Ketobacter sp. MCCC 1A13808: one gene and its partner. The protein of the gene in region 2 interacts with the protein of the main gene of each other region in a pairwise test. Links are inferred from orthologs where the notes say so. Each region holds a gene or a part of one and is shown on either strand. Other genes may lie near its edges. The genes, in order: rplA and thrS.

Evidence for each region.
Region 1: the proteins of thrS (region 2) and rplA interact in binary tests that used the Escherichia coli proteins (3 or more experiments, as listed by UniProt). The link is inferred for Ketobacter sp. MCCC 1A13808 from one-to-one orthologs.

What each region holds. Positions count from the first base shown.
Region 1 is NZ_VRKW01000025.1:208-3,943, reverse strand. The notes cover bases 234-3,059. They hold rplA (50S ribosomal protein L1), read right to left. Parts: upstream 2,082-3,059; coding sequence 1,386-2,081; downstream 234-1,385. Other genes in these bases: nusG (transcription termination/antitermination protein NusG), read right to left, coding at 2,614-3,059; rplK (50S ribosomal protein L11), read right to left, coding at 2,082-2,519; rplJ (50S ribosomal protein L10), read right to left, coding at 647-1,171; rplL (50S ribosomal protein L7/L12), read right to left, coding at 234-601. Also shown: more of rplL, read right to left, coding at 227-233; more of nusG, read right to left, coding at 3,060-3,147; preprotein translocase subunit SecE, read right to left, coding at 3,164-3,535. UniProt on the Escherichia coli protein: One of the primary rRNA binding proteins, it binds very close to the 3'-end of the 23S rRNA. Forms part of the L1 stalk. It is often not seen in high-resolution crystal structures, but can be seen in cryo_EM and 3D reconstruction models.
Region 2 is NZ_VRKW01000019.1:51,401-62,633, forward strand. Bases 4,098-6,995 are described here. They hold thrS (threonine--tRNA ligase), read right to left. Parts: upstream 6,556-6,995; coding sequence 4,639-6,555; downstream 4,098-4,638. Other genes in these bases: cysS (cysteine--tRNA ligase), read right to left, coding at 4,098-4,576; FT643_RS21140 (6-carboxytetrahydropterin synthase), read right to left, coding at 6,624-6,995. Outside these bases: FT643_RS21120 (BadF/BadG/BcrA/BcrD ATPase family protein), read left to right, coding at 1-1,521; FT643_RS21125 (hypothetical protein), read left to right, coding at 1,539-3,161; more of cysS, read right to left, coding at 3,182-4,097; more of FT643_RS21140, read right to left, coding at 6,996-7,487; FT643_RS21145 (dihydroorotase), read left to right, coding at 7,567-8,901; FT643_RS21150 (NAD(P)/FAD-dependent oxidoreductase), read left to right, coding at 8,987-10,216; def (peptide deformylase), read left to right, coding at 10,216-10,758; FT643_RS21160 (EVE domain-containing protein), read right to left, coding at 10,747-11,208. UniProt on the Escherichia coli protein: Catalyzes the attachment of threonine to tRNA(Thr) in a two-step reaction: L-threonine is first activated by ATP to form Thr-AMP and then transferred to the acceptor end of tRNA(Thr). The rate-limiting step is amino acid activation in the presence of tRNA.

The DNA of each region.
Region 1 (3,736 bases), on a different replicon or contig from region 2:
GTCCCTGACGGGGTTTACTATGAATAGAACATCAGTCGCTGTGCATACTTATGACGCTACTACCGCGCTGATTTTCTATTCTCTTTAGAGGCAAAGAACCTGCGCCTTAACCACTAAAGTAAAATCGTTGTTTTTTGACGCTTGCAATTAAACGTCAAAAGGCCGGTGGCCTTTTGCCACCAGCCCGTCAGCAAATTGCGTTGAATAACGCAGATTCGCCAAGCTGTTACTTAAGTGCGACTTTAGCGCCAGCGTCTTCCAGGTCTTTCTTGATTTTTTCTGCTTCGTCTTTAGATGCGCCTTCTTTAACTGCTTTAGGGGCACCTTCAACCATTTCTTTAGCTTCTTTCAGACCAAGACCAGTTACACCGCGAACTGCTTTGATAACCGCTACTTTGTTCTCGCCAAAAGATTCCAGGATAACGTCAAACTCGGTTTGCTCTTCCGCAGCAGCAGCAACTTCACCGCCGGCAGCAGCTACAGCGACGGGAGCTGCCGCTGACACACCAAATTTTTCTTCGATGGCTGAAACCAGTTCAACCAAATCCATTACACTCATTTCAGCAATTGCGTTTAAAATATCTTCGTTGGACAGAGCCATGATTTTACTCCTGAACTTTTCAATTCAATTTAAATAGATTCAATATTAAGCTGCTTTTTGGTCTTTGACCGCTGCGACTACACGTGCGATTTTGCCAGGAACATCGTTGAGCGAACGAGCAAGCTTAGTAACAGGTGCTTGCAGTACGCTCGCGAGCATGCCGAGTGCTTGATCGCGTGTCGGGAGTTTAGCCAATCTGTCAATTTCGTTAGCGCCATATAAAACGCCACCTATTGCCAGGGCTTTCACTTCCAACTTGTCGTTATCTTTGGCGTAGTCTTTGATCATCCGGGCGGCTGCACCGGGGTCTTCCATAGACAATGCCAAAATAGTCGGGCCGACCAGAGTTTCCTTCAGGCACTCAAATTCAGTGCCTTCAACCGCGATGCGCGCCAGAGTGTTTCGAACCACTCGCAGATACACACCTTGTTCGCGGGCCTGTTTCCGTAATTCAGTCATTTGGGAAACAGACAAACCCCGATAGTCAGCAATTACAGCGGACAGAGCACCGGACGCGACGTCGTTGACTTCGGCAACAATTGCCTTTTTGTCTTCTAGTCTTAGTGCCACTGAACACCTCTCTTTACTTGCTAAGTTTCGTTTCCCCAACCAATGAAATGATTGAGGTTGCGGTGCCCGACTCAGCAATACTGAATCTTGAACCACCGCGTTTGCGCAGGCATTTTTAAGCGTACAAGCAATCGTTCGCTTTTACGCACCTACGGTCTTTAACGCGCCTTGCGACTAACAACAAATAGCCGCAAGAGCTCAAAGTCTTTTTCACTTATATTTCCAGGCTGCCTTGATCGATTGACACACCAGGCCCCATCGTGGAGGACAAAGTGATCTTTTTGATATAGGTACCTTTTGCACTGGCAGGCTTGGCTTTTTTCAAGTCTGACATCAGCGCTTCAATATTTTGCTTGATCGCAGTTGGTTCGAAACCTACCTGCCCAACTGAACAGTGGATAATACCTGCTTTGTCTGTTCTGTAACGAACCTGACCCGCCTTTGCATTATTCACTGCAGTTACGACATCCGGTGTAACTGTGCCGGTTTTGGGATTAGGCATTAAGCCTCGGGGACCCAGGATCTGCCCTAACTTACCAACCACTCGCATTGCATCCGGTGACGCAATTACCACGTCGAAATCCAGGTTACCTTTCTGGATCTCTTCAGCTAAATCGTCCATTCCAACCAGGTCGGCACCCGCAGCTTTAGCCGCTTCGGCATTGGCCCCCTGAGTGAACACCGCAACCCGAACTGTCTTACCAGTTCCGTTGGGAAGCACGCTTGCCCCACGGACAACCTGATCCGATTTTCGTGGATCTACGCCCAGGTTTACAGCAACGTCGATACTCTCTTTGAACTTAACAGTGGACAGATCAGCCAGCAAAGTGACCGCCTCTACTACATCATAAGCTTTAGCTGCATCTACTTTTTCACGAATCACTTTTTGTCGCTTAGTCAACTTCGCCATTTACAGACCCTCCACATCAAGACCCATACTACGGGCAGAGCCCGCTATGGTCCGTACAGCTGCATCCATATCGGCTGCAGTCAAATCAGGCATCTTAATAGTGGCAATTTCTTCTAATTGCGCACGGGTCACTTTGCCAACTTTATTCTTGTTTGGCACACCGCTCCCTTTGGGGATACCGAGCTTTTTCAGCAATAGCACAGACGCTGGGGGTGTTTTAGTGATGAAGGTAAAGGAACGGTCACTATAGACGGTTATGATAACCGGAATGGGCATTCCCGCCTCAAACGCAGGAGGCTGTGTCTGGGCGTTAAACGCCTTACAGAACTCCATAATGTTTACGCCGTGCTGGCCCAATGCAGGTCCGACTGGGGGACTTGGGTTTGCTTGGCCTGCTTTTACCTGAAGCTTTATATAAGCTTGGATTTTCTTTGCCATTTCAGCTACTCCTCGGGTTCAAACGCTGGAATACAGCTCCCCGTGCAAAGTAAAAATCCCCACAGCGCATACGCCTGCAGGGGTCGAATCTCTATTAACCTTTTTCTACCTGACCGAACTCAAGTTCAACTGGTGTAGAACGACCAAAAATCAGAACAGCCACTTGCAGGCGACTCTTCTCATAATTCACCTCTTCAACAACGCCGTTAAAGTCTGCGAACGGACCATCAACCACACGAACCACTTCACCCGGCTCGAACAAAGTCTTCGGCTTTGGCTTCTCAACCCCGTCTTCCACTCGCTGCAATATCGCTGCAGCTTCTCGATCGGAGATCGGTGCTGGCTTATCCGCTGTACCGCCGATAAAGCCCATCACTTTAGGGCAATCTTTAACCAAATGCCAAGAAGCGTCATTCATCTCCATTTGCACTAACACATAGCCAGGGAAAAATTTGCGCTCACTTTTGCGTTTTTGACCACCCCGCATTTCAACCACTTCTTCTGTGGGAACGAGGATCTCCCCAAAATGGTCTTCCATCTCTTCCAGCTTAATTCGCTCTCCAAGAGATCGTTTCACGTGCTTTTCAAAGCCTGAGTAGGCGTGTACCACGTACCAACGCTTTGCCATCTGCAACCTCTTGTTATTAGCCGATAATTCCGGAAATAATTGACCCCAGCGCCATGTCAAGCAACCAAAGCAGCACAGCCATCAAAGCAACAACGACAACGACTATGCCGGTTGTTTGTGCTGTTTCTTGCTTAGTTGGCCAAACAACACGCCTGACTTCGGACCTTGCGTCCTGAAGCAGAGTTATAAATGCCCGCCCCCTGACCGTGAAAGAAGCCACCAATGCGGCCAGACAACCCAGGACAACCACACCAATAACTCTGTACAAGAGCGGTTGATCATCAAAATAGGCATTGCCCACCACGGCTGCAGCGACCAGGATTGCTACCAACACCCACAAAAGAGCATTTGCCGGAGATGATTGGGACTGTTCTGTGCTTGTACTCATAGATTTCAGACCGGCTCCACCAGCATGAGTTCATACCAGGAAGCCTTCATTCCCTATTTGGCAGGCCAGGAGGGACTCGAACCCCCAACACCCGGTTTTGGAGACCGGTGCTCTACCAATTGAACTACTGGCCTAAATCAGTTTTCTTACATAGACAATCGGGCCGAGCATGATACTCGGCCAAACCAGCTTTGACTAGTG
Region 2 (11,233 bases):
GATTGTTCTCGTACCTTTATTGATACGCAGTCCGACAGTGGGCAGTCGGCGCGTTATATCTCCGGCTTTTCCTGTGAGAAGGGCACAGTAGAAGATTATGACGCGCTGCGAAAGCTGAATAAAGAGCGTAAAACGCGCATGACCCGCTACCCCAACCTGGTTGAAACGGAAAGCAAGCTTTGCTTTAACCCGTTTTATAAAGCGGGAGATTTGCCCGATGCCGGTTCACCGCGTCAGGATATCGAAGTCAAAAAAAGCTTGTTCGGTAAAATAAAACACAAAAGAATTGTGCGCGGCTTTGAAAGATCCGATGCGGCAGCGGCGGAACGGCGCAAGTCAATCCGTATCGGGATACCGCGCGCATTAAACTTGTACAGCACTGGGCCACTGTGGCGAACCTATTTTGAAGCCTTAGGTCTGAGCCCCAGAAACATCGTATTTTCCGATGAAACGACCGAAGAGCTATTTCAATCGGGTGGCAAGTACGGCGCGGTTGATCCTTGTTATCCATCGAAAGTCGTTCAGGCTCACGTGCACAATCTGTTGTTTGTGCACCACGCGAAAAAGCCGCTTAACTATATTTTCTTTCCGGCACTAACCCACATACCGACATTTGTTGAAAATGTCATGGACACTGCTTGCTGTCCGATTGTGGCCGGAACCCCGGCAGTCATTAAATCCGCATTTACCAAAGAAACCGACTTTTTTGCTGAGCGCAATATTGAGTATGTGAATCCGGCTCTGAGCCTGATGGAACCGTTGCTGCTGAAGAAACGCATGTATGAGCAGTTTGCAGATATTCTGGGTATTACTGAGGATGAGAGTGATTTTGCTGTAGATCAGGGCTTTATAGCACTGGATAAATTCGATGAGTTCTTGCAGGAAAAATGTCGCGATATACTTGACCAGGTGGAACAGGAAAATCGTATGGCGATTTTGATGTTGGGTCGGCCCTATCACAACGATTTGGGTTTAAATCACGGGGTGTTAGAGGAATTCCAGGCGTTGGGTTATCCCATTATCAGTATGCGCTCAATCCCTAAAGACAAAACGTACCTGCATCGCTTCTTCCGGCAGGACCTGGAGTCGGGGCGTATTAACTCCCCGCTTGAAATTAATGATGTGTGGCCGGAAAACTACTCTGTTAACAGTGTGCAGAAGGTCTGGGCAGCAAAGTTCGCCGCCCGTCATCCAAATGTGGCGGTGCTGGATTTGTCGAGCTTTAAATGCGGCCACGATGCCCCGACCTATGGCATGATCGACAGTATTATTGGTGCTTCTAATACGCCTTATTCGGCATTGCATGATATCGACGCGAATCGGCCGTCGGGCTCAATTAAAATTCGCGTAAAAACGTATGCGCATACGCTAATGATGAGACAGGAAGCGCTGGCGGATAAGGCGGCATTGGGAACAACTCAGCCTGCTACCCCAGCCATCCAGCTAAAACAAAAAGTAAAAACCTTCACGCCAGAATTTGAACCGGCTAGAAATCGTATCGATGTGATGATGGTGGATTAACCAGTAAGGAGTGTGTTATGGAAACGGCCACACAAAAAAACGCTACAAACAATCGGATCCAATTGGTAGACGCAAATAGTTCCGTTGCCCTATTCAATCCGCCATCCGCTTTACCTTCCTCTACCCCTGGGATTGTTGCAGACCAAATAGAACATTGGCACGACCCTGTTCCCAATGAATTTACCGCTGCGCAGCGTGCCTCGACCACCATTTTGTTTGCCGGGTTAACTGCGGCACACGACTTTTTTATTCAGTCGGCTTTTACCGGCGCTGGTTATAATGTCATCGCCCTGGATATTCCCGATAACAAGGCACTGCAGGTGGGCCGAGAGTACGGCAACCGCGGGCAATGCAATCCGACCTATTTTACTGTGGGCAACCTGGTTAAATATCTGATCGGATTGCGGAACAGCGGCATACCCAAAGAAGAAATTATAGAAAAATATTTGTTCGCCACGATCGGCTCTTGCGGACCCTGCCGTTTCGGCACTTATGTAACTGAATATCGCAAGGCGTTGCGGGATGCCGGTTTCGATGGTTTTCGTGTAATCATGTTTGAGCAGACAAAAGGTATAAAGCAAGCTGCCGGAGGCGACCAGGGTTTGGACTTGGGCCTTAGTTTTGTGCTGAATATGGGTAAAGGGATTGTGGCAGGCGACGTGATTAATGCCTTGGCATACCGGATTCGCCCCTATGAAGTCGAGCCAGGCGCAACGGATCGTGCGCTGCAAAACAGTAAGAATTTCATATCGGAAGCACTGCGCAGCAATAGTGGGTTTGTAAAATCCTTGCGTAAAGCAAAAGCGGAATTCAGTGCAATTAAAGTGGATCGCTCCAAGGTAAAACCGAAGGTGTCTATTATCGGTGAGTTTTGGGCGATGACGACGGAGGGGGACGGGAACTACCATCTGCAACGTTTTCTGGAGCAGGAAGGCGCAGAAGTAGAAGTGCAACCGGTTACGGCCTGGGTACAGTATTTATTATGGCAGGCGCGTTACGACACGCTGGATCGCTCCGGTTTGAGGGGGGTCGACAAAGGGGGTGACGGAGGCAGTAAATTTGCGCTGGAAGGCGTCAGCGTCCGTAAACGTCTGGCAATGATTAAATTGGGTGAAAAAGCCTTGCCGATGATGTTTAAAACGGTAGCACGGTTTATGGGGCTGAAGGGTTATAAGCTTTCGGATATGGATAAGATCGCGAAGGTCGCCCACGATTATTACGACAATAATCTGCGGGGCGGCGAAGGGCACATGGAGGTCGGAAAACTCATTTTAAACGTCAAAGATAAAAAATCCGACATGACCATCAGTGTTAAACCATTCGGGTGCATGCCGTCCAGTGGGGTATCGGATGGTGTGCAATCGATTATTACCGAACGCTACCCGGATGCTATATTCCTGCCTATCGAGACCAGTGGCGACGGTGCGGTGAACGTGCAAAGCCGGGTGCAGATGCAATTGTTCAAGGCGAGAAAATTGGTTGAAGCCCAGGCTCAGGCACTGCTGGAAAAGGCTAAAGTCGATCCGGATAATTTCTATAAACGTTTGTCCACCAGTCGGGCGAACCATCCGTTACACCACAGTCCCCATGTTTCTGGCTGCACAGCGATCAACGTCATTCATGAGGTGGCGGGTGTGTAGGCAATCCGTCGTTGGACCGACTACTGTCTGGTCCAACGGGTTCCTTCTTTAGAGTCTTCCAGGGTAATTCGCTGCTCACTTAGTATTGCTCTGATCTCATCTGCTCGGGCATAATTTTTAGCTGTCTTGGCGGCGATACGTTCTTCGATCAACGAATCAATTTCTGCATCGGTTAAGCCGCTCGTCTGGCTGGCCGATTGCCACTTAAACCAGGCTTCGGCATCTTGGTCCAGCAAGCCGACCCGGTACCCCGCAACGCGCAGTACGTGCTGTAGGGTTGCTTTCTCATCAGCATCGGCTTTGTTGATGTCACCGGCCAGGGCGTGTAACACCGCCAGCATTTGTGGCGTCGCCAGATCGTCCTGCAGATGGTGCTCAAGTTCATCCAGGCGGGGGTGCTGTAAAGTCAGGTCAACGTCTATCGGCGTATCCCGTAATGCACCATACAAACGATCGAGACTGGATTTGGCGCTGGACAGTAAATCCTCTGTCCAGTCCAATGGCTTACGATAGTGGGCGGTGAACAATGCGTAACGAATGACTTCACCGGGCCACAGCTCCAGTAGCTCGCGCACGGTGAAAAAGTTGCCCAGTGATTTCGACATCTTCTCGCCGTCGATATTCAAATAGCCGTTATGCATCCAATAGCGAACAAATTGTTCTTCCTCGCGGTGGCAACAGGTGCCCTGAGCGATCTCGTTCTCGTGGTGGGGAAATATAAGATCCTGACCACCGCCGTGAATGTCGATGGTCTTGGCCAGGTGTTTGTTGATCATAGCAGAACATTCAATATGCCACCCCGGACGGCCGCGACCCCATGGGCTTTCCCATCCTGGCATGTCGTCAGTGGACGGTTTCCAAAGCACAAAGTCGGCGGGCTGACGCTTATAAGAGGCTTCCTCTACGCGCTCGCTGGCACCGGCGATCATGTCATCCAGCTTGCGGTGAGATAACGCGCCATAGTGCGCATCGGTGCTCACTTGAAACAGTACATGCCCTTGCGCTGAATAAGCATGGCCGTTATCCATCAATGCCTGAATCTGTTCGATCATGGCGTCGATGTTATCGGTTGCTCGCGGCTCCAGGCTAGGGGGTAGGGTGTTGAGCCGGCCCATATCCTGGTGGAACGCTTGTGTGTACTGATCACTGAAATCCCGAATCGATATACCGTTCTCGCGCGCTGCATTATTGATTTTATCATCCACGTCGGTAATGTTGCGCGCGTATTTCACTGCCGGGTAATGCCGTTTCAATAAGCGGAACAATAGATCAAAAATCACCACTGGGCGGGAATTTCCGATATGCACGTAGTTGTAGACCGTGGGACCACACACATACATCGTGACCTGATTCGGGTCGATCGGAGTGAAGCGTTCTTTTTTCTGCGACAGTGTATTGTATAAATGTATGGTCATGGTCTTCTTAAAGAGAATGTTAAATAACGTGATGCTGGTCTGGAACCTTGCTTTGTTCCTCGTTAAACCGGCGGCAGGGTAGCGTCAATCAGCTTCTGCAAGGCGTCGTCCAAATCCAGTACATCGTTGTTCTTGCTGCCCAGCTGGCGCACCGCAACCTGGTGCGCTTCGGCTTCATTTTTACCGACCACCCAAATCTGCGGTACTTTAGCTTTACTGTGTTCACGGACTTTGTAGCCAATTTTTTCATTGCGCAAATCCAGTTCGCAATACACTCCGGCGGTTTTCAGTTTGTCTGCCACGCTCAAAGCCCAGTCACGTGCATCATCGGTGATAGTGGCAATCACCACTGGCACCGGGGCCATCCACATCGGTAGGTGTCCGGCACTGGATTCAATCACTATGCCCAGAAAGCGCTCTAGGGATCCCAATACCGCGCGATGCAACATAACCGGGCGATGTCTTGCGCCGTCTTCCCCGACGTATTCGGCATCGAGTCGTTCAGGTAAAACAAAATCCACCTGCAGGGTGCCGCATTGCCAATCCCGGCCAATAGCATCCTTTAACACGAACTCCAGCTTTGGACCGTAGAAAGCACCTTCACCAGGGTTGAGTTCGCATTCCAGGCCCAGGCTGTCAACCGCGCTTTGCAACGCAGACTCGGCCTTATCCCAGGTTTCATCACTGCCCGCGCGATTTTCCGGGCGGGTGGAGAATTTGATGCGGATATCGTCGAAGCCGAAGTCTTTGTATACTTCCCTCAGCATGGTAATGAAAGCGGCTGTCTCGGGATTAATCTGTTCTTCGGTGCAGAAAATATGGGCATCGTCCTGGCTGAACGAGCGCGCTCTCATTAATCCGTGCAGCGCACCGTGGGCTTCGTTACGGAACAGCGTGGTGAATTCTCCGAAACGGATCGGCAGGTCGCGGTAACTTTTTAACCCTTGCTTGAATATTTGCACGTGGCCGGGGCAATTCATGGGCTTGATGGCCATGTCCTTGTGGTCATGAGTGCAGAAGGTAAACATGTCCTCACCGTATTTATCCCAATGACCAGACTGTTCCCATAGTTTCCGATCCATAATTTGCGGAGTGGCGATTTCCTGGTAGCCATTCCGTTCCATCTTACCGCGAATGTAGTTTTCCAGTGCGCGGCGGGCACGCCAGCCTTTCGGGTGCCAGAACATGCTGCCAACGGCTTCTTCCTGCTGATGGAACAAGCCCATTTCTTTACCCAGTTTACGGTGGTCGCGCTTTTCCGCTTCCTCCAGCATGTGCAGGTATTTTTTGAGTTCTTTCGGATCGCGCCAGCAAGTGCCGTATATCCGCTGCAATTGGGGGTTGGTGGCGTCACCACGCCAGTAGGCGCCGGCCAGCTTCATGATCTTAAACGCTTTACCCAGTTTGCCGGTGGAAGGCAGGTGGGGGCCAAGGCACAGATCGATAAAATCACCTTGTCGGTACAATGAAATCACCTCATCCTGCGGCAAGTCGCGGATCAATTCGGCCTTGAAGGTTTCACCTTCTTTCTCAAAAAAGGCGATGGCTTCATCTCGGTGCCAGACCTCGCGTTGAATGGGTATGTTCTGTTCTACCAATTCGGCCATCCGGGATTCAATTTTATGCAGGTCTTCCGGAGTGAAGGATTCCTCACGATGGAAATCGTAATAAAAACCGTTCTCGATGGCGGGGCCAATGGTGACCTGTGTTTCCGGATACAGTTCTTTCACTGCCTGTGCCATCACGTGGGCGGCGTCGTGGCGCAGCAACTCTAGTGCGGCATCCTTGTCACGGGTCAGAAAAGCGATACGGCTGGATTCTGTCAGGGTGGTGGACAGGTCGACCAACTGGTCGTTGAGGTACATGGCAAGGCTGGCTTTAGCCAAGCCGGGGCCGATGTCACCGGCGACATCGAGGCCGGTGATCGGGTTGTCGTAGCGGCGCACGCTACCATCAGGCAGTGTTATTTCAATGGACATGGTTCTGGTTTCTTCCTGTCGTTTCCATCCCGTTTCGTGGACCGGACATTGTATAGAAGAATGCAGCCTTATTTAAGAGCAGGTTTCACTGCAATCGCGCCTTTCATCACGCCTTCAAAGGCTTTCACCTCGATTTCACAATCTGGATTGTCCTGATTCAGGCGACCGGCAATGTGCTCTGCCAGGTATTCGACTGTGGTATCGGTATCGATCAGGTAAACCTTTGATTTGGGCAGGGTTAATTCAAAATCACCTTGTTGGGCCTGGTAGGCGAATGTGCAGTATTCCACGCCCTTGTCGGAAAAGGGTTCTGTGAGGTCTTCTTTTGTGCCGATATAGATGTCCTTCCATTTTAGTGCCCAGGCTTTTTCAAGCAACGGGTCCCGCTTTCCATTGCGCTTCACTTTGATGCGCGAGCGGTGGCCGTGCGCGATGCGTTGGCAGTTGCCCAGGTGTTTTTTTAACCCATGACTGTAATGGTAGAAGGCTCCGCTGATTTCTTCGGTGCGCAGGCGCACCCTAATTTGCTTTACATTGGCAGGTACTGCGGCCATTGCCGCTTGCTCCAATAGCGGCGTCAGCGCTTCCGGCGAAACATGGGCCTGTTGCAACAACAGCACCGCTTCGGCGGGAGAACGGTGCCGATATTGGCGTCCTTCGCTGTCCTCCCAGTTTAAATCAGTGATGCCGTTTTGTTCGCTTTTACTGAGCGCCGGCAGTTCAGCCGGTACCACAAGCTTGTGGTCGAACAGGGATTCCAGAGCATCGCGCACCTGTTTTTTTACATCGCCGAAATCGAACACCATACCCTGCTGGTCCAGCTCGCCATGCAGCTCCAGATCCGCAATCCAGCTTTCGCCGAGGATACCCCGTACCGGGTGAACGTAGGAAAAATCGAGAACCGTGAGATGATTTACAAACAGTGCAGACATGAAAACAGGGCCTTGGGTTCAGTACAGAGTTGAATCGGTTATAATACGCTTCCCGCGCACCTCAGTATAGGATGAGCACATGACCAGCTTGTTAATTACCAACGCTCTTGTAGTCAACGAAGGCACACTCCGCGAACTGGACGTCTATATCGACGACGGGCGCATCGCTAAACTGGGGGCCGATTTATCCTCCCAGCCCGCGGATCGGGTGATAGATGCCACCGGCAAGCATCTTCTGCCGGGAATGATAGACGATCAGGTCCATTTTCGTGAGCCCGGCTTGACCCATAAAGGCGAGATAGCCACCGAATCCGCCGCCGCTGTCGCCGGTGGGATTACCAGTTATTTCGAAATGCCGAACGCGAACCCGCTGACCATTAATCGCGAGGCGCTGGAAGATAAGTATCAGCGTGCCGCGCAAAAATCTTTGGCCAACTTTGCTTTCTATCTGGGGGCCAGTAATGACAACCTGGAAAACATCAAATCCCTTGATCCGAAAGCGGCTTGCGGTATCAAAGTATTTATGGGTGCCTCTACCGGAAATATGCTGGTGGATAAACCGGAAATTCTAGAAGGTATTTTCCAGTATGCGCCGACCATCGTAGTGACCCATTGCGAAGATACCCCGATGATTAAGGCCAATGAGGATCAATACAGAGAGCAATATGGTGAAGATATCCCCATGTCCTGTCATCCGTTGATACGATCGCAGGAGGCTTGTTATAAATCCTCAAGCTTCGCCGTGGAATTGGCTAAGCGTTTCGATACCCGTTTGCATGTATTGCATTTGACGACCGAAAAAGAAATGGCCTTGTTCCGGGCAGGCCCGTTGGCGGAGAAACGCATTACTGCCGAGGCCTGTGTGCATCACCTTTTTTTCAGTGAAGAAGATTATGAAGCCAAAGGCAGCCTGATCAAATGCAATCCGGCGGTGAAGAAAGCGTCTGATCGCCAGGCCATACTGGATGCTATCAATTCCGATCTGATTGATGTGGTTGCGACCGATCATGCCCCACATACCTGGGACGAGAAGCAAGGCACCTATTTCAAGGCACCGGCCGGCTTGCCCTTGGTACAGCATGCGGTTGTGTCCATGCTCGAGCATTACCATCGCGGTCAATTCAGTCTCGAGACCATAGTCCAGAAGACCAGCCATAACGTTGCTCAGTTGTTTCAGATCGAAAATCGCGGCTATATCCGCGAGGGCTATTGGGCCGATCTTACTCTGGTGGATCTGAATGCACCGACCGTAGTGGATGACCAGAAGTTGTATTCCAAATGCGGCTGGTCGCCGTTTGGTGGTTACATATTCAAATCATCTATCGTGGCTACCCTGGTGAATGGTGAAGTGGCATTTGAAGCCGGTAAAGTGAATCAATCGGTCCGTGGCGCGCGTATTGCTTTCGAACGTTAGGTCCCTGGGATAGAATGCACTGTTAGCTGTATACACTTCGTATTGTAAAGCTCGTTTCATCGGACGGTTTAATTGGAGTTCCAATATGTTTGGCAGGCAGAACAAACAAAAGATCGTCATAGTGGGAGGGGGGGTTGCCGGGTTGAATGCGGCCCAGCAGCTCAAATCCGGCAAGTTCGACGTTACCCTTATTGATCCTTCCCCGCATATCGAGTGGCTACCTAACATTCATGAAATTATCTCCGGTGCAAAAAAAGGAGATGAGCTACGACTCAATCGGAACCTGCTGGTGCGTCGCTTGGGGCATCGTTTTTTGCTGAACCGGGCGATAGAGATGACGTCCTCTTTCGTGCACCTGGATGACGGTTCTCGGGTGCCGTTCGATGTGTGCATTGTTGCCACTGGCAGTGTGAATAATACATTTGGAATCGAAGGGGCTGATCAGTTTGCCCTGCCCATGAAAAGTGTTGAGCAATGTCAGGTGATCGCTCGCCGCCTGCACCGGGCGTCGTTGTCTCACCGAACTACCCGGGTCACTGTGGTGGGCGGTGGCATTGAAGGCGTGGAAGCGTTCGGCGAAGTGATGCGGACTTATCGTCACCGGCCGCAATTCGAGTTTAATATCGTGGAGTCCGCAGATGCTTTGCTACCCAATTGTCCGGGGCATCTCGACAGCAAGATTCGCAGCCACACGTCTGGTTTTCGTGTGCAATATCATGTGGGTGAAAGCGTTGAATCCGTCGACCCCGAAGGCATCTGTTTAATGAACGGAGGGGCAATTGAAAGTGATATTACCATTTGGTCTGGTGGGGCCTCTCCCAACGGGTTTTTACAACGATCCTATCTAACCGATACGCCGGATCAATGGGCTGATGTAAACGATTACTTCCAAAGTCAGGCCAGAGAAAATGTCTTTATTATCGGGGATGCTGCGAATCCGGGTGGTCACAGTTTATCGAAACAAGCTTATCACGCCATTGATATGGGGAAAGCCGCTGCGCACAATGTCGAACGCTTTTTGTCTGGTAAACGTCTGCGAGAATTCAAGCCTTCAGAAAAGCCGCAGGTGGTCACCTTTGGCGATCTGGATACTTTCATGCTGTTTAAGGATTTCGCAGTTTCGTCTTCCGTGTTGGGTGTTGCGAAAGAAGCGATTTATACTCTGGGAGTATTGCAACTGGCGCCGCCCAAGTCAGGCAAGGACTTAATGAATGCTCTGGACCGGCTTCAGCGCAGTGCGCGTAAAGTTTATTTGCCCGCGTTCAACCCGTTAAGTTTGCTCAGCAAGTTACCTAAAAGCCAGTTTCTATCCTGATGTCCGATTCCACGCTATACGATATTGTCGAACTTGGCGATCCGCGTTTGAGAGTGCTAGCGCTGCCGGTTGATCTGACTCGATTGCAGGAAGCCTTGGAAGTGGTGCAGGCAATGGAAAGTAGAATGCAAGAGCGTGGTGGCGTAGGTATAGCGGCTCCCCAAATCGGCGTGGGACAACAGATCATGATTATTGCATCCAAGCCCAATGCCCGTTACCCGGATGCGCCGCACATGAAGCCGATGGTTATGTTCAACCCGGTACCGTTTAATTACTCTGACCATAAAGTCACGCTATGGGAAGGCTGCTTGAGTGTGCCGGGTATACGAGGAAAAGTGACCCGTTCCGATTCTGTCAGTGTGCGTTACGCCGATAACACGGGTAAGTTGCAGGAAATTCGGCTGGACGGATTTCCCGCAAGAATTTTCCTGCACGAGTACGATCATCTAGTGGGAAAAACTTTTGTTGACCGTGTCGACTCCGTCACAGATTTGGTGACGGATAAGGTGTATTTCAAACAAATGTCTACATCAGTTAGCTAAACCCAGAATAAAATTCCACTGTTGTTCGGTGACGGGCATGACAGACAGTCGATTACCTTTACGAACCAGTGCCATATCTTCCAGTGCAGGTATGGCTTTCAATTGTTCCAGGCTAATAGTGTCTTTGAATTTTGATTTGAAGCGTACCTGCGGGCAAAACCAGCGAGGCTTGTCTTCACTGGCTTTGGGATCGTAATACTTTGCTTCCGGATCAAACTGTGTTGGGTCGGGAAACGCGTTTTTGATGACTTCTGCAATGCCGACAATGCCGGGCACTTTGGTGTTCGAATGGTAGAAAAAAATTAAATCGCCCTTTTTAATGTCGTCTCGCAGCATGTTGCGTGCCTGATAATTTCTGACGCCATCCCAGGGTTCACCTTTTTTGCCGCGTGCTTTTAAGTCATCGATGCCAAAAGTGTCAGGTTCTGATTTGAATAACCAATACCGCATATTAATTGTTTCCAAAATATATTTA